3 regions of the Sodalis sp. RH21 genome follow, and region 2 is predicted to be linked to each of the others. Evidence: predicted binding sites of a transcription regulator. Region 2 holds the regulator's gene; each other region holds the start of a gene.
What was found. Region 2 encodes LexA, which represses DNA repair genes until DNA is damaged. Its sites were predicted from a motif close to TNCTGTATGTACATACAGNA; they were not measured.
Positions count from the first base shown of each region.

Region 1: sulA (SOS-induced cell division inhibitor SulA) is a predicted target of LexA. The motif match lies at 2,492-2,511, and genes of this name have one in related genera.
Region 3: ACL2XP_RS18535 (DNA translocase FtsK 4TM domain-containing protein) is a predicted target of LexA. The motif match lies at 2,347-2,366, and genes of this name have one in related genera.

Region 1 is NZ_CP178732.1:3,953,650-3,959,649, forward strand. Features, by position in the region: gene yccS (YccS family putative transporter) at 1-1,609, shown strand, start outside; gene ACL2XP_RS18285 (TfoX/Sxy family DNA transformation protein) at 1,724-2,329, opposite strand; gene sulA (SOS-induced cell division inhibitor SulA) at 2,531-3,049, shown strand; gene ompA (porin OmpA) at 3,401-4,483, shown strand; gene matP (macrodomain Ter protein MatP) at 4,572-5,027, opposite strand; gene ACL2XP_RS18305 (AAA family ATPase) at 5,237-6,000, shown strand, end outside.
Region 2 is NZ_CP178732.1:5,423,046-5,429,045, reverse strand. Features, by position in the region: gene plsB (glycerol-3-phosphate 1-O-acyltransferase PlsB) at 1-854, opposite strand, end outside; gene ACL2XP_RS25085 (diacylglycerol kinase) at 981-1,349, shown strand; gene lexA (transcriptional repressor LexA) at 1,470-2,078, shown strand; gene ACL2XP_RS25075 (CsbD family protein) at 2,459-2,668, shown strand; gene zur (zinc uptake transcriptional repressor Zur) at 2,910-3,419, opposite strand; gene rcsA (transcriptional regulator RcsA) at 3,501-4,160, opposite strand; gene dusA (tRNA dihydrouridine(20/20a) synthase DusA) at 4,704-5,765, shown strand; gene pspG (envelope stress response protein PspG) at 5,981-6,000, shown strand, end outside.
Region 3 is NZ_CP178732.1:4,020,982-4,026,981, reverse strand. Features, by position in the region: gene cydD (heme ABC transporter permease/ATP-binding protein CydD) at 1-135, opposite strand, end outside; gene trxB (thioredoxin-disulfide reductase) at 386-1,354, opposite strand; gene lrp (leucine-responsive transcriptional regulator Lrp) at 1,801-2,295, shown strand; gene ACL2XP_RS18535 (DNA translocase FtsK 4TM domain-containing protein) at 2,436-5,891, shown strand.

The DNA of each region.
Region 1 (6,000 bases), 1.5 Mb from region 2:
GGCCCGCTGTTATGCCAGCCTGGCGCTCTATCTCGACGCCAAAGCCAATCTGTTCGATCCGGATACCGAAGATGCCGACGACAGCGCCCTGATCCAGGTGGCGATGGCCAACGGCAACCTGGTGCAGGCGCTTAACCAAACCAAGGCGTCGCTGCTGACCCGTCTGCGCGGCGATCGAGGCCAGCGCGGCACCCGCCGTACCCTGCATTACTATTTCGTGGCGCAGGATATCCATGAGCGGGCCAGTTCGTCCCACGTACAGTATCAGCAACTGCGCGAGCAGCTGCGCTATAGCGACGTGCTGTTTCGTTTTCAACGGCTGCTGGCCATGCAGGCCCGCGCCTGCCATGCGTTATCGCAATCTATCTTGCTGCATCAGAAATATGAGCATGACGGCCATTTCGAGCGCGCGTTCAGCCATCTGGCCGCCGCCATCGAGCGGGTGCCCGTCCCGGCCCAGGTCAAAGCGCTCAAACATTTGTTAAATAATCTGCGCGCCATCGACGCGCAGCTGGCCACCATCGAATCGGAACAGGCTATCGCCCGCAACAGCCCGGAGGAAAACAACCTGGCCGACGACAAGCTGACGGGATGGAGCGATATCCGCCTGCGCATCAGCCGCAACCTCAGTCCCGAATCTGCCCTGTTCCGCCACGCCGTGCGCATGTCGCTGGTGCTGTGCGTCGGTTATGCATTTATCCAGCTAAGCGGGCTGCGCTATGGCTACTGGATATTATTGACCAGCCTATTTGTCTGCCAACCCAACTACCAGGCGACGCGCCGCCGGCTGGCCTTGCGGATTATCGGTACGCTGGCGGGCATTTTGCTGGGCCTGCCGATCCTGTATTTTGTTCCTTCCATCGAAGGGCAGATGATTTTGATCGTGCTCAGCGGCACGCTGTTTTTCGCCTTCCGCAACGTCCAGTATGCCCAGGCGACCATGTTTATCACCCTGCTGGTGATGCTGTGTTTCAATTTGCTGGGCGAAGGTTTCGACGTCGCCCTGCCGCGCGTATTCGATACTTTTGTCGGCTGCGCCATTGCCTGGGCGGCGGTCAGCTTTATCTGGCCTGACTGGCGTTTCCGCCGGCTGCCGGTGGTGATGAATAACAGCCTGACGGCAAACTGCCGTTATCTGGACGCCATCTTGGTGCAATACCATCAGGGTAAGGACAACCGGCTTGATTACCGGGTCGCCCGCCGCGACGCGCATAACCGCGATGCGGAGCTGGCATCGGTGGTATCCAATATGTCGGCGGAACCCAGAACGCGCAGCGAACTGCTGGAATCGGCATTTCGCCTGTTATGCCTTAACCACACCTTCCTGAGCTATATATCCACCCTGGGCGCGCATCGCGAACGGATGGCCGACCCGGCCCTGCTCAAAGTGCTGGACGACGCCGCCTGTTATATCGATGACGCCCTGCAATACCAGGAACAATTCGCCCTGCGGGTGGAACAGGAGCGCGAGCAGCTTATTGACCGTATCCAGGGAGTGCTGCCGGACCCGGAAGCCAGGGAGCAACTGGTATTGCAGCAAATAGGCCTGCTGCTGGAACTGCTGCCCGAACTGATTGCGCGCAAGCAGGAGATTGAAAAACAATTTTAAGCGGGGCGCCCTGCCACGCGGCCGCGGCAGGGCGGTGCCTGGATTTCCCCCGTATCGTCAGGACCGTTCCATGGCCTCAGGTACGCATGACCGCAGAAACGGCGACCCGCCGGGCTAACGGCAGGACAGGCGTTCGAACCAGGCCAGCAGTTCGCTGCGCTGGCCCTGTGACAAGGCGGCCAAATGCCTGCCCGATAGCGCCCCCTCCAGCGCGAACAGCACCTTGATGCTTAAATCCTGCTTAATGGCGCGTAATTTCAGGTAGCTGCTTTTGGCGCCATGGTTACGCAGCGCAGCGACGTCCTGAATCCCCGCTTTCCACAACAGCCGTTCAATGGCCTGCCCTATATTGGGCAAATCCTTCAACCGCGGGCAGGCCGCTTTAACGCTGATATGGTGCCTGGCTTCATCCAGGGAGTGGCGGGCCAGCGCCAGCAGCGTTTCGCCCGCTGCCCACAGCCGCTCGTCCACATGATAATAATTCAATGAAACCGGAATGCCCCGCTTGGTATAAATCAGCTTGCTCATCGCCTGGGCGAGGAACACCGGTTCGCTTTGCCGCGTACCGCGCAGATAAAGTTCATCGTCCAGGATCAGGCCAAACATGATTTTATTGGCGGCCACGCTATAGCCGCCGAACTGCGAGCGGGTGGTGATGACGCCCAGGGGGGAGAATATGGTTTTTACCTGTGAAATTATGTGATTATGTGGCGATTCCATCAACGGTTCCTTGTTATTTACGACGAATGCCAAGTCCTTGGCAGCCAATAAAAATACGGTATTTTCCGCCGGATTTTCAACTTAATCTCGGCCCACGCGCCATAAAGTGGCAATTCTGCGAGGACGATTGAATTTTTGGTTGATTTTCACGCCAATCCCGGATACTGTGTTTTTATACAGTTATCTAGGGGCGGACTCAAAATGCACACTTATGCTCATGCCACATCTTCTGCGTTGCAGCCAACCTCGTCCGACGGCGCGGCGGACAACGCGGAGCGTTCCAGGACCCAGTCCCTGGGCCAGGGTATTATCAGTGAAGTGGTTTATGATGAAGACCAGTCGGTGGTCGGGCATATTTTATTGCCGCTGCTGCGTTTGTTGGGCACGCAGTCGCGCTGGCTGTTATGGCTGACGCCATCACGCAAACTGAGCCGCCCCTGGCTGGAACAATCGGGCCTGCCGCTGGAAAAAATGGTGCAACTGCGCCAGCCCAGCGCATACGACAGCGTAGCGGCGATGGAAAAAGCGTTGCTGACGGGAAATTACAGCGTTATTTTAGGGTGGTTTCCGCAAGAATTGACGGCCGACGACAAGATCCGCCTGCGGGAAGCGGCACAGCATGGAGGCACGTACGGGTTCATCATGTACCCGCAAAATGAGGTTTGCCGCAAATCTGGACAGTTTTCGGGTCTAAAGATTCATTCTACTTTGTATCATTAAGTAAATTTAAGATTAATCTCAATAGGGGTATCAAAACCCCTGCCGGAACCGCCTGGAAACGGGGACAATCCAGTAGATACGCGGTTCCCCGCTACCTTCATCCTGCAGCGTTACTACAACTTTGCCACCGTTTAGTTCAATAAAATCTACACGAAACGCTGTTTTTTATTAGCGGCTTACTACATCTTACTTGTAAGTTTCCCACTTCGTTGTAGACTTTAATTCGCCAGGGCTGCTCTATAACGCCTTTTGAGGGCGATGTACAAACGCAGAGCATGGACACTGGCAATGGAATATTTAAATTAGCTTTAAGAGCTCATTGCCTATTTGGATGATAACGAGGCGCAAAAAATGAAAAAGACAGCTATCGCACTTGCAGTGGCACTGGCGGCTTTCACAACCGTAACGCAAGCCGCTCCGAAGGACAACACCTGGTATACGGGTGGCAAACTGGGCTGGTCCCAGTATCATGACACAGGGTTTTACGGTAACGGTTACGACAACCGTATCGGCAATGGCCCTACCCGCAACGATCAAATCGGTGCTGGTGCCTTTGTTGGTTACCAGGCTAACCCGTACTTAGGGTTTGAACTGGGTTACGATTGGCTGGGCCGCATGGCGTATAAAGGCAGCGTGGACAACGGTGCATTTAAGGCGCAAGGCATTCAGTTGACCACTAAACTGAGCTACCCGCTGACTGACGACCTGGACATCTATACCCGTCTGGGTGGTATGGTATGGCGTGCTGATTCCAAAGCGGCATACAACAACGGGGCTGGCGGTCGTCGGAACGACAATGACACCGGCGTTTCTCCTTTGGCAGCCGGTGGTCTTGAATACGCCGTTACCAAAAACTGGGCGACCCGTCTGGAATATCAGTGGACCAGCAACATCGGCGATGCCGGCACCGTTGGTACCCGTCCTGATAATGCCCTGGTCAGCGTAGGCGTTTCTTACCGTTTCGGCCAGGACGACGTAGCAGCACCTGCTCCGGCACCTGCCGCAGCTCCGGCTCCGGTTGTTCAGACCAAACGTTTCACCCTGCGTTCCGACGTGCTGTTCAACTTCAACAAGTCACAGTTGAAACCTGAAGGCCAGCAGGCTCTGGATCAACTGTACTCCCAGTTGAGCTCCATGGATCCTAAAGACGGTTCTGTTGTCGTTCTGGGCTTTACCGATCGCATCGGCTCAAACGAATACAACCAGAAGCTGTCTCAGGCTCGTGCGCAGAGCGTAGTGAGCTACCTGGTGTCCAAGGGCATCCCTTCCGACAAGATTTCTGCACGCGGCATGGGTGAATCTAACCCGGTCACTGGCAATACTTGCGATAGCGTGAAAGGCCGTGCTGCTTTAATCAGCTGCCTGGCACCGGATCGTCGCGTAGAGATCGAAGTGAAAGGTATCAAAGAAGTGGTAACTCAGCCGCAGGCTTAAGTTGTCGCTCTTTAAGTAAAAACCCCGCATCGCGGGGTTTTTTAATGCCTGCCGTTTACCCGGCACACCGCGGTTGCCCGCTCCGCGCTTAACTCTCTTCACCCAGAATGGCTTTTAAATCCTGTTTCAGCGATGACATTTGCGTCGCGTATTTCTCTTTGCGCTCCGCATCCTCCAGAAGATTGACGATGGTTTCCGACAAGGTATTGCCCCGGCGCTGCGCCAATGCCGCTAATCGCTGCCAAACCAGATATTCAAGATCGATGGATTTTTTGCGGGTATGCTGATGCTCGGCGTTAAAATGCCGTTTACGCCTGGCGCGGATCGTCTGCTTCATGCGATTTTCCAGCGCCGGATTCATATTGTCCAAGATCCATTGGGTGATATTTTCAGGCTGGTGTTCATAAAGCAGCAGCGCGGCAACGGCCTCTTCCGCGGCGCTGTCCTCTTCAAAGCGGGTGATCCGTTCACCTTCACGATGTTTTTTTACCAGATAAGTCCATTTCCATCCGGTTTCGAGATTTTCCAACTGCTGATATTTCATGATGCGTTCACCCGTGACCGTGTAACGTTAGCCTGATAATAGCAGTTTCTGGCCTAAAATCCCTAGCACTAGTATTATAACGGTTAGTTTTTAATCAATTGAAACGGGGAGGTACCGGGAATATTCACACAACGTAAGATGCGTGAGACTCGGGGAGGGAAATTCTTGTATAATCTACGTTTCCCTGTTTAGCGACGTTACCTACTACCTTGACCATTAAACAATTAGAATGGAAATATTTAATTCCCGAGCTTTCGCCTTTTGATGCGGTGTTTGCCCAACCCTACCAGCCAATGCCTGCACCTATGGATCTGTTGCAGCCTCGTTTGATGGATGGCCTGACTCAATTTTGCCACTCCCGGTCGCCCAGCCGCTTTATGCTGATCACCGCGCAGGAAGATGAGGAATATTTCCAGTTAATCACCGAGACGGTCAAACGGTTGCTGCCTGACACCGACAAGTTAGTCGGCAGCCGGTATATCATTACGGGTAATGGCGTCAGCATCCAGCCGGCAGCCAAGCGCGATGATAATTTCGCCAGCCGGGCTACGTGCCTGTTTCAGCCGTGGATCGAGAACGAGCAGCTGTTTGGCTGCGTCAGATGCTACCGGGACGTCATTGATTTACAGCCCGGCAAGATTCACGAAGCCAATGGCGGCGTGCTGGTCCTGGGCGCCAAGGCGCTGGTCAGCCAGCCGCTGATGTGGCTGCGCCTTAAGCAAATGATTATGCAGCAGCGTTTCGACTGGCTGGCGTTGGACGAAACGCGCCCGCTCCCGGTATCGATTCCGCCGATGCCGCTGGATCTGCGCCTGGTGATTATCGGCGATCGCGAGTCGCTGGCCGATTTAAACGATCTTGAACCGGATCTGACCAAGCTGGCGTTATACGGCGAATTTGAATCGGATTTAAAACTCCTGTCGCCGGAGGAAATGCAAAACTGGTGCGCCTATGTCAACAGCCTGCTGCACGG
Region 2 (6,000 bases):
TGCAGCCCTTGGTAAAGACGGTTCCAGGTCCAGCTCAATACGCGATCGGAGAGGCGTACCGCCTCGTAAGAAAAGTCCGCCGCAATTTCTTCCATGAGGGCGATGGCGTTTTGCTGCGCTTTTTCCGCGGAGATTTTTTTGGTGCGGGCTTCATCTTCGACGGCTTTTTCGATCGCCTTGGACGCCAATAATTTATTAAACAAATCCTGGCGGACCGGCAAACGCGGCCCCACCGCCACCAGACGTTGGCGCGCGAAATGAATCATGGCGACGCGGGCGAGCTTTTGCGCGATGGTTTTGTCGGTACCGTGTTCCGTCGCCATATAGCGCATGGACAGCGGATTGGAGAAGCGGACGAAGCTATCGCGTCCCAGCCACAGTACGGCGATAAATTTTTGAAAACCGTTAAGCAGGCGCAACTGGGGGGCGGGCTGGTTTTGCTGCGCCTCGCGTCCGGGAGAGCGGCCGAACATGATGGATACGGGCACCATTTGTACATCGAGTTGCTGATTGTTGCGGTGCAAGTCCAGATAGTCGTGAAACAGCTTTACGGATTCGAGTTTTTCCGAGAAATAAGAGAAGACGCGCGGACCATCATGGATAAAAACGTAACGCGGCAAGACGACGCCGTCGATTTCCAAGGGAATCAAGGGGTCGGGTAATTGGAGATGCAAACATTGCGCGCGCAGCGTGAGTAAGTCCGCTTTTGAATTATATGGTAACACATACATTATTGGCCGCAGAGGGTCCAAACCGGTTTCTTCCCGTGGATTCGCGGGAATGACTTTGCTTCGCACCAGCAGCCTGAGCGGTAAATCCAAGAACGTGTAAAAAATAGTACGCCAACCTGACATATCTTTGTGAAGCCCCTTGTTAGCATTGCGACTCAAGAATACCAGAAACCGCGCGGCAGATCTGTGGTGATACGAACGCGAAGAACAGGTAACATGGGCGCTATTTTCTCTCTGTGCATAAAAATTATGGCAAACCAAACCAGCGGGCTTAGTCGCATCTATAAAGCCACGGGATACTCAATAAAAGGATTTTGCGCCGCCTGGCGTCATGAAGCCGCTTTCCGTCAGGAAGTGGTGGTTGCCATCTTGGCGATCGTCATTGCATGTTATCTCGAATCAGACCCCGTTTCGCGAATTTTATTGATCGGATCTGTGTGGCTGGTGGTGGTGATCGAAATTATCAATAGCGCTATAGAAGCCGTGGTTGACCGTATCGGGCCCGAATTGCACCCGCTTTCCGGTAGGGCGAAGGATCTGGGGTCGGCCGCGGTCACGCTGGCCATTATTCTGGCCTTGTTCGTCTGGGGGATGTTGTTGTGGCGGCACTTCGCCTGATCTTGCGTTTTCAGGCCCCCTTGGCCGGGATTTTATCGCATTTTGGTACGTTGAAGGTTTTCAATTGCGCCGGACCTGTATATACTCGCAGAAAGACTGTATAAACAAACAGGGGACGGAATGAAAGCGTTAACCGCCAGACAGCAAGAGGTTTTTGAGCTTATACGCGATCACATATCGCAAACCGGTATGCCGCCGACCCGCGCGGAGATCGCCCAGCGCCTGGGGTTCAAGTCCCCCAACGCCGCTGAAGAGCACCTCAAGGCGCTGGCGCGTAAAGGCGCTATCGAAATTGTCTCGGGCGCCTCACGTGGCATCCGGTTATTAATCGAAGAAGAAACCGGCCTGCCGCTCATTGGCCGCGTGGCCGCCGGCGAGCCTCTGCTTGCGGAACAGCACATAGAAAGCCACTATCAAATAGACCCCGACCTGTTTAAACCCCATGCTGATTTCCTGCTGCGGGTAAGCGGCATGTCCATGAAGGATATCGGCATTATGGACGGCGACCTGCTGGCGGTGCACAAAACCCAGGACGCGCATAACGGCCAGGTAGTGGTGGCGCGAATCAACGATGAAGTAACGGTTAAGCGCCTGAAGAAACATGGCAATATTGTGGAGTTATTGCCTGAAAACAGCGAATTCGCGCCCATTATCGTCGATCTTCGCCATCAGGAACTCTCCATTGAAGGGCTGGCGGTTGGCGTTATCCGCAACGGCAACTGGATTTAACCCGCAGCCGTAGCCAAAACCGGTGCCGCTGCGCCGGCCTCGTGAATTTACGCGGCTAAAAACGCTATCAATTCCCGGCCTCCCCTGTTGCTGGCTACGGCTCCAGGGTGGCCCTGCCGACACATATTGTTACATTTACCGTTCTTTCCCTTTTCTTCTGCTACCCGCTGTTTACCCTGGTTTTATCGACCGCTTCCAGATGAAAAGCCGGTAAGCCTGGGCTATTCTGCTGCGAAATAATGCTTATACCAAATGCGCTGCTATACTTATAGCCATAGGGTTAGCTTATGACCTCCGGTAGATGAATCAGATTTTTTTTGTTTTTCATTAACCGATGCATAGTAAGTTAATTGATTAACCGAAGACCAAGGAGAACTCCGATGAACAAAGACGAAGCCAGCGGCAATTGGAAACAGTTCAAAGGTAAAATCAAAGAACAATGGGGTAAACTCACCGATGATGATTTGACCGTTGTTGAAGGCAAACGCGAGCAATTAATCGGGAAAATCCAGGAACGTTACGGTTACGGCAAAGATGCCGCCGAAACGGAAGTCAAAGACTGGGAATCCCGCAATAAATATCGTTGGTAGCTTGTCTAAAAAGAAATAACCGTGGTACCAAGAGGTTATTTCTTTAGCAGTGTTCCTACCCAAAGGTACAAGGACGTACCACCCGGCTTTATGCCGCTGCATTATTTGTCCCCACCTTATTTATCTTTACCCGCTTGACCCGCTTGGTTCAAAAACAGCCGTAATAATGATTTTTCAATGCGGGCTAGCGGCCATTATATTAAAAATCTTTGCTGATTTATCCGGGCAAGCAACAACGTTATCAACGCTTTTTTATAGTGATGCTATGGTCATGATGGCAATCTTGCGGGCTTTCGCAGGCCTGTACGTCCGTGCAGGCAGGGCAAAACCCATGCGCTTCCACCACGTTATGGCGCATGGCGAAACCGGCGGCCTTAGCCATCTTCTGCAATATGTCCTCAATGCCCTCGGTTGATTGCTCCGTGACCTGGCCACAGCGATCGCAGATGAAAAAAGCGGACGTGTGGCCCGGTTGTTCAAAGTGGTGGCAAAGCACAAAGCTATTGGTGGACTCCACGCGATGGATAAATCCTTGTTCCAGCAGAAAATCCAGCGCTCGGTAAATAGTTGGCGGCTTGGCCTGGGGTTCCGATACCCTGAGCAAGTCCAGCAGGTCATAGGCGCTGATGGCGCCCTCCTGCTGGGTCATCAGGCGCAACACTTCCAGGCGCTGTGGCGTCAGGCGCACATTACGTTGTTCGCACAGTTGTTCCGCCTGACTGAGTAATTGAGACTGGGTTGTTGCATTCATAGGGATTCCCCGCAGCTAATTCCGCAGTCCATCTTACCATGAAGGTGTAAAAACGCCGAGTACGGGATGTGTACCGTCTTGTCACGCAACCGGGTAACGGAAGTTAATATTATCCGTGACTCTATTGGCAATTGAGATTAAATGGTAAATAATCTGCTTATTAGTAGCTTTGGTTTTACGTTTGATATTTATTTTATGTGAAGAAAGCGTTTTCTCTTTAATACCCAACTGTGAGCATATATGCATGGTGTTGAAACCTGACATCCACATTTTTAGAATCTCGGCTTCTGTTTTGCTGAAGTGCAAAGGAGAAAATCCCAATACTGAATTGTCACTTTGCCACGCTTTGGTATCCATGAAATATTGAATTATCATGATAATTGAACTCATCTTTATGAATTTCGACACGATAATTACATTGTCTTTTATTGGTACAAAATCGTGAAATTTTATATTTTCATTGCCAATGAAAATAAAAAATAACGTTAAGGGCTGTGTATCGATAATGGATTTTAAATCACTACCATCATCATGATATTGAAAGTAATTTTGATTTATAAAAATGATTGATGGCGCGGTTCTTTTGCATTTATTTTTTAACGCATTGACGTTTTCCAGGTCACGTATCGTGCCTTTTATTCCATTGGCGACTAATGAGCTTCTTAATGCGTATCTGGTATATGTGCAGGGGTCCAAGATAAAAACAGTCATAATAATAGCGTCATCTGCAGTGTATGTCATTTCATGACAAAAGGGGTGGCGATAAAAAATCGGCCCCGGAGGACGGGCAAGAGAAAATTTATGTTTTTATTATTAGAGTATCCGGTCGTGGAAGATCTGCGTTTATTTTTATGCTTTGTGCGCAATGGGTGATTATTGAAAACCGGAAACACATCGCAAGCTTAATAAACCCGTTCATACTCTACCTTCCACCAACGTACCGATAAGATGCGTGTTAGGGTTATGTGATAAATGATTATGATCATTTTGTAAATCATGGAACCCCCATTTGGGACGGATTGGTGGTTTTTTGGTATTTGATGTACTTTCTGGCCCTGGCTCAAGGGTATTTGCGTTAAAAATATGTTAATAACACGGCGGTTTGTCGCACTATGACTCTCCTGGACCCTGGCCGCTATCGTCCATTGCGTCCCCTGATTTCTTCATTTTTTCTGTGATACAATAGATAAATACTTGGCTTCGCCCTGGCAATGAAAAAAGCAACGGCAAAATCCATAATCAGGCACCTTCGGGTGTAAACCCCCAGACGATTGATTTGATCTTATGCGTGTCGATAATTCCTTGCAGCGTCCCTTTGAATCCGACGCTCAGCCCGCCGTCCCCGGTTACATCACCCCCCAGCGCCTTTCCGTCGCGCCGATGCTGGATTGGACCGACCGCCACTGCCGCTATTTCCTGCGCCTGCTGACGCGCCATACGCTTATGTATACGGAAATGGTAACCACCGGCGCGTTGCTGCATGGCAAAGGGGATTACCTCGCCTTTAACGAGGCTGAGCATCCCCTGGCATTACAATTAGGCGGCAGCGAACCCGATGCCTTGGCGCAATGCGCCCGCATGGCAGAACAGCGCGGCTATGATGAGATTAATCTCAATGTCGGTTGTCCGTCCGATCGGGTGCAAAATGGGCGCTTCGGCGCCTGCTTGATGGCGGAGCGGCAGCGGGTGGCTGAATGTATCGACGCCATGCGTTCAGCGGTATCGATTCCCGTCACCGTAAAAACCCGTATCGGTATCGACGATCGGGACAGCTATGCTTTTTTGTGTGAATTTATCCAGACCGTTGCCGAACGCGGGGGGTGCGATACGTTTATCATTCATGCCCGCAAGGCTTGGCTGTCGGGCTTAAGTCCCAAGGAAAACCGCGAAATACCGCCGTTGGATTACGAACGCGTATACCAGTTGAAACGGGATTTTCCTGGTTTAACGCTGGCGATTAATGGCGGCATAAAAAATCTTGCCGAGGCGCAGCGACATTTGCAATGCGTGGACGGCGTAATGATAGGGCGCGAAGCCTATCAAAACCCCGGCATTTTGGCCCAGGCGGATAGCAGGATATTTGGCAAAACCGATCCCTACAGCGATATGACGGCGGTGGTGTGCGCCATGCTGCCCTATATTGAGCAGGAGCTGGCCCGGGGGACTTACCTTGGCCATATCACCCGCCATATGCTGGGGTTGTTCCAGGGGATACCCGGCGCGCGACAGTGGCGGCGTTATCTCAGCGAAAATGCCCATAAACCGGGGGCCGGCATAACGGTGGTCGAGCAGGCGCTGGCCAAGCTTAAGCCCGTGTCGCCGGCCGCGGCCGAGGTCAGCCAGTGATTACCGGCATGGCGTGCTTGACTAATTGATGGCGAAAATGGCCAAGCTCTCCATCGTCTGCAAATTAATCTCTTTAAAAATCAATTAATTAAATTTATAAAAACCTGGCATGTTTATTGATAGTCATTATGGGACATTAGGGGATATCGCAGGATGGAAGATGGACCCTAAACACCTTAACGAGACGGGACTTCCCCGTTATACAGGAGCCTGCCATGTTAGAGATTTTCTTTGT
Region 3 (6,000 bases), 1.4 Mb from region 2:
CAGCACCCAGGCCTGGGCGACTATCACCAGGCCGCTCGCCAGGCCCAGCAGTAAAGAGAGGCGCAGCCAGCGCTTAACCAGCGCGCTTTGGGATTTGAGCCAGCGGACGAGTACCTGTTGTCGGTTTTTATTCATTGCGGACGGTTTCAGCCAGTGTGTGGTATGCGTAAGGCGAAAATCCCACTCCGGGACGCGAAAGGCCGGAATAACACGTGGCTAGCCCGGCGTGGCGACATATTACCCTGTTGCGGCGGAGGTGAAAATAATCAGCGGGCAATTAAGGCGTAACGGGAGATGAAAACGGCGGCCGGCTGCGCCGCGCTGGCTTGGGATGATATGACGCGCGATCGCCGAAGGGCGTATTCCTACGCCCCGGGACAATATTCTACCGATCGTTCACCGGCGCCAAACCGTCCAGGTAACGTTCCGCATCCAGCGCCGCCATGCAGCCGGTACCGGCCGAAGTGATGGCCTGCCGATAGATGTGATCCATCACGTCGCCCGCGGCGAATACGCCGGGGATGCTGGTCTGGGTGGCGTTGCCGTGAATGCCAGACTGTACGCGGATATAGCCGTTTTCCAATTCCAGCTGGCCGCCAAAAATGGCGGTATTGGGGCTATGGCCGATGGCGATAAATACGCCGGCCACCGCCAGCGGCTCTATTTCACCATTCACGACGCTTTTCAGCCGTACGCCGGTTACGCCCATCTCGTCGCCCACGACGTCTTCCAGCGTACGTCCGGTATGCAGCACGATATTGCCGGTGTTTACCTTGTCCATCAGCCGGTCGATGAGGATCTTTTCCGATCGGAAAATTTCGCGGCGGTGAATCAAATGCACCTCGGCGGCGATATTGGACAGATAGAGCGCTTCTTCCACCGCGGTATTGCCGCCGCCCACGACCGCGACTTTTTGATTGCGGTAAAAGAACCCGTCGCAGGTGGCGCAGGCGGAAACGCCTTTGCCCTTAAACGCTTCTTCCGACGGCAGGCCGAGATAGCGCGCCGATGCGCCGGTGGCGATAATCAGCGCATCGCAGGTGAATTCCCCGGTATCGCCGAACAGGCGAAACGGACGATTCTGCAAATCCACCCGATTGATATGATCGAAAATGATTTCGGTATTGAACTTGGCGGCGTGGGCGTACATGCGCTCCATGAGCAAGGGACCGGTCAGCCCTTCGGGGTCGCCCGGCCAGTTTTCTACCTCGGTGGTGGTGGTCAGCTGGCCGCCTTGTTCCATGCCGGTTATCAGCACGGGATGCAGATTGGCCCGGGCCGCGTAAACCGCAGCGGTGTAGCCCGCCGGCCCAGACCCCAGGATAAGTAATTTACTGTGTTTCACCGTAGACATGTTTTCCTCGTTTTTACCGCAGTTTTTTACCGCATGGAAACTAACGCTGATCGATTGTAAGAAAATTACCAGACTATGGGCAGGATGCAAAAAGTTGTTAACGATTTTTATCATCGCTGCGCTCTATCGATCGGGTGATTTTACCATTAAATAGGACATAATCGGGGTAAAAAAAGCGCTTAAGCCCCTGACAACATGCCGTCACCGGATTTAATCGGCATGTTGTTCTGATTTTTATCGTTTTACTTTGACAATCCGCTGCGCTTTTGCGAAAACATCAGGGTAAGAAGAAATTATTCGATGGGTTTGGACAGGCAGTATGCAAGGCAGTTGACAGAGACGGCCCTAAAATAAAACAGACAACGGGTCTTTAAGCAAACCCTGATACATTGAAGTCGGCAGGGGTGTGGCAAGTACAGGGAAGGAATCATGAGAGACAAATAATAATGGTAGACAATAAAAAACGCCCGGGAAAGGATCTCGACCGCATTGACCGTAACATCCTTAACGAGCTGCAAAAGGATGGACGGATATCCAACGTCGAACTTTCAAAACGGGTTGGTTTATCCCCGACTCCTTGTCTGGAACGCGTACGTCGCCTTGAGCGCCAGGGTTTCATTCAGGGGTACACCGCTTTACTTAATCCACATTATCTGGATGCGTCTTTACTGGTATTCGTTGAGATTACCCTGAATCGGGGCGCGCCCGATGTGTTTGAGCAATTCAATACCGCCGTGCAGAAGCTGGAAGAGATTCAAGAATGTCATCTGGTGTCGGGGGATTTTGACTATCTGCTGAAAACGCGGGTGCCCGATATGTCGGCCTATCGTAAACTGCTTGGCGAAACGCTATTGCGCCTGCCGGGAGTAAACGATACCCGCACTTATGTGGTGATGGAAGAAGTGAAACAGAGTAATCGGCTGGTGATTAAGACACGTTAAGTTATAACTAAGTCACAACACAGGTGCAAAATTCGCGTTTTATGGTTACACTCCTGTGCATTCATACAGTTTCAGCGCCGGTCAGCCGGCGCTGTCACTAAAGCAATTATAGCGGTTTTGAGAACCCTGGAGAGCCTTTCTTGAGCCAGGAATATACTGAAGATAAAGACGTTGCACTAAAAAAACTCAGCAGCAGCCGGCGGATACTCGAGGCTGTTCTGATTGTCATGGCTATTTTTGCCCTCTATTTAATGATTTCCCTGGTTAGTTTCAACCCCTCGGATCCCAGTTGGTCGCAAACCGCCTGGCACGGGCCTATCCATAATCTGGGCGGCGGCGTCGGCGCGTGGTTTGCCGATACGCTGTTTTTCACCTTCGGCGTGCTCGCCTATGCGCTGCCGCCGATTATGCTGATCTTCTGCTGGACGTCGTTCCGCCAGCGGGAAGAGCAGGAGTATGTGGATTATTTCGCCCTGTCGCTGCGCCTGATTGGCACCTTGGCGCTGATCCTCACTTCCTGCGGCCTGGCGGCGCTGAATATCGACGATCTGTATTATTTCGCTTCCGGCGGCGTGATCGGCAGTTTGCTCGGCAACGCCATGCTGCCCTGGTTTAACGGCATCGGCGCCACCCTGACCCTGCTTTGCGTGTGGGCGTCGGGCCTGACGCTGTTCACCGGCTGGTCCTGGCTCACCATCGCCGAAAGAATCGGCGGCGTGGTCATGGGCTGCCTGACGTTTATGTCAAACCGTTCGCGGCGCGGCGAGCAGGACTATGACGAGCGGTATGACGACGATGAATACCTGGATGACGCGCAGGACGCCGCCGACGCCGAGGAAAACCGGCAGAATGCGGTAGTGGATCTTGACGATCCGCTATTGGCGACCCCGGGCGCGGCGGCAGGCAAGACGCAGCCCGCGGCCCCGGCGCTGAGTGCGCCCGCCGCTATCGGCGCGGTGGCCGGCCCGGCCGCGACGACGGCCCATCCCGACGTGGCGGTCCATGGCGGCGAAGCGCTGGCGGACAGTTTGGCTAATACCCGCGCTGATAATATTGCGCAGTCCCAGCCGGTCGCGGTTACGCCGGCCGCCGCCAGTCCGGCCCCGATGGGCGCTTATGCCGAGCAGCAGCAGGCGCGCGCCCCGGCGCCGTCGGTGGCCGAAGCTATTCCGCAATATCGCTTTGAACTGCCGGAGCAGCATGCCGTTCCCGCCGCGCATACCGATGCCATCGAAGATGACGACGGCCCGCGCATGGGCAACTGGCAGTTGGACGCCGACGAAACCCATACCCCGTATGACTTTACCGTGGCGCAGCGTAACAGCGGCCATGTGTCCGGCGCGGCCGCCCGTGACGCGGCGGCGCTGACCTTTATGCCGGCGTTCAGCGCCACCAGCGACGATAATCCCCAGGTTAAACAGGGCATCGGCCCTGAACTGCCGCGCCCCAACCCGGTGCGCATTCCCACTCGGCGGGAACTGGCGTCGTTTGGGATTAAGGTGCCGTCGCACCGCACCAACGACCAGCCGCACGGCCGGCCCGGGGACGAGCGGCTTGATGCCGCCGAACCGCAGGCGGATGACGATGAACTGGCCCAGCAGGCGGCGCTGCAACGGGAATTTTTACAACAGCAGGAGCAGCGCTACGGCGAGGCGGGCAGCGATGCCGAAGACGAAGAGGCCTGGGAGCAGCAGCGCCTGGCCGACGAATTCCAACGCCAGCAGGATATGCGCTACGTAGCCGAGAATGGGCGGGCGGCGCCTGCTCCCGCGGCTTCGCCGGTTTCTCCCCTGGCCGGCATCGATACCCATTCGGCGTTTAACTTTTCGCCGCTGGCGGATCTGGTGGACGATACGCCGGCAGAACCGCTGTTTACCCCGCTGGCGCCGGGCGAACCAGGCCGGGCCGCTGGCCATGGCGCCGCCGATACTCCCAGCGGCGCGCATTCCGTTGCGCACTCGCTGCCGCCGGATGAGGATGAGGATTCCTTGCCCGGGTACGCCGCCATGGCGCCCCAGGCGCCAATGGCCCGGCCGGCGGCTCCCGCGCCGGCGATGGACAGTTTGATCCATCCCTTCTTAATGCGGAACGAGCAGCCGTTGCACAAGCCCACCACGCCGCTGCCCACGCTGGATTTATTAACCTCGCCGCCGGTGGAGGATGAGCCGGTGGATATGTTCGCCCTGGAGCAAACCGCGCGGCTGATTGAAGCGCGCCTGGCGGATTACCGGGTAAAAGCCGAAGTGGTCGGTATTTTCCCCGGGCCGGTTATCACCCGCTTCGAGCTGGATTTAGCGCCGGGCGTGAAAGCGGCTCGCATTTCCAACCTGTCGCGGGATTTGGCCCGTTCCCTGTCGGCGGTGGCGGTGCGGGTGGTGGAAGTCATTCCCGGTAAACCTTATGTGGGCCTGGAATTGCCCAATAAGCGCCGCCAGACGGTTTATCTGCGGGAAGTATTGGATTGCGACAAATTCCGCGAGACCGTCTCGCCCCTGGCCATCGTGCTGGGTAAAGATATCGCGGGCCAGCCGGTGATTGCCGATCTGGCTAAAATGCCCCATCTGCTGGTGGCGGGTACCACCGGGTCGGGTAAATCGGTGGGGGTCAACGCCATGATCCTCAGCATGTTGTATAAAGCGACGCCGGAAGAAGTGCGCTTTATCATGATCGACCCGAAAATGCTGGAGCTGTCGGTCTATGAAGGCATTCCCCATTTGCTGACCGAAGTGGTCACCGATATGAAGGATGCCGCCAATGCCCTGCGCTGGTGTGTCGGCGAGATGGAGCGCCGCTACAAGCTGATGTCGGCGCTGGGGGTGCGTAACCTGGCGGGCTATAACGAACGTATCGAACAGGCCGTCGCCATGGGCCGTCCGGTGCCGGACCCGTTCTGGAAGCCGGGGGACGGCATGGCCGATGCGCCGCCGATGCTGGAAAAACTGCCTTATATCGTGGTGCTGGTGGACGAGTTCGCCGACCTGATGATGGCGGTGGGCAAAAAGGTGGAAGAGCTGATCGCCCGCCTGGCGCAAAAAGCCCGTGCGGCGGGTATCCACCTCGTGCTGGCGACCCAGCGGCCGTCGGTGGATGTGATTACCGGCTTGATTAAAGCCAATATCCCCACCCGCATCGCCTTTACCGTGTCCAGTAAAATTGATTCGCGCACCATCCTTGATCAATCGGGGGCGGAATCGCTGCTGGGCATGGGGGATATGCTTTACCTGGCCCCCAACTCCTCGATACCGGTGCGCGTGCACGGGGCGTTTGTGCGCGATCAGGAAGTGCACGCCGTGGTCAGCGACTGGAAAGCCCGCGGCCGTCCGCAGTATATCGACAGCATTACCAGCGCCGGTGAAGACGGCGAGCCGGGCGGCGGGGGCATCGACAGCGACGAAGAGCTCGATCCGTTATTCGATCAGGCGGTGCAGTTCGTGGTGGATAAACGTCGCGCTTCCATCTCGGGGGTGCAGCGCCAATTCCGCATCGGCTACAATCGCGCAGCCAGGATCATCGAACAAATGGAAGTGCAGGGTATCGTCAGTTCGCAGGGCCATAACGGCAACCGCGAAGTGCTGGCGCCGCCCTCGCAGGAATAAACCTCCGTAGCGCCTGCATGGGGCCGCCCGCGGCGGCCCCAACGCAAAGATGCGTAAAGCGGGCCGTTTTCAGAGGAATAGCCTATGTCAACGGCTCGCGCTTCTATAA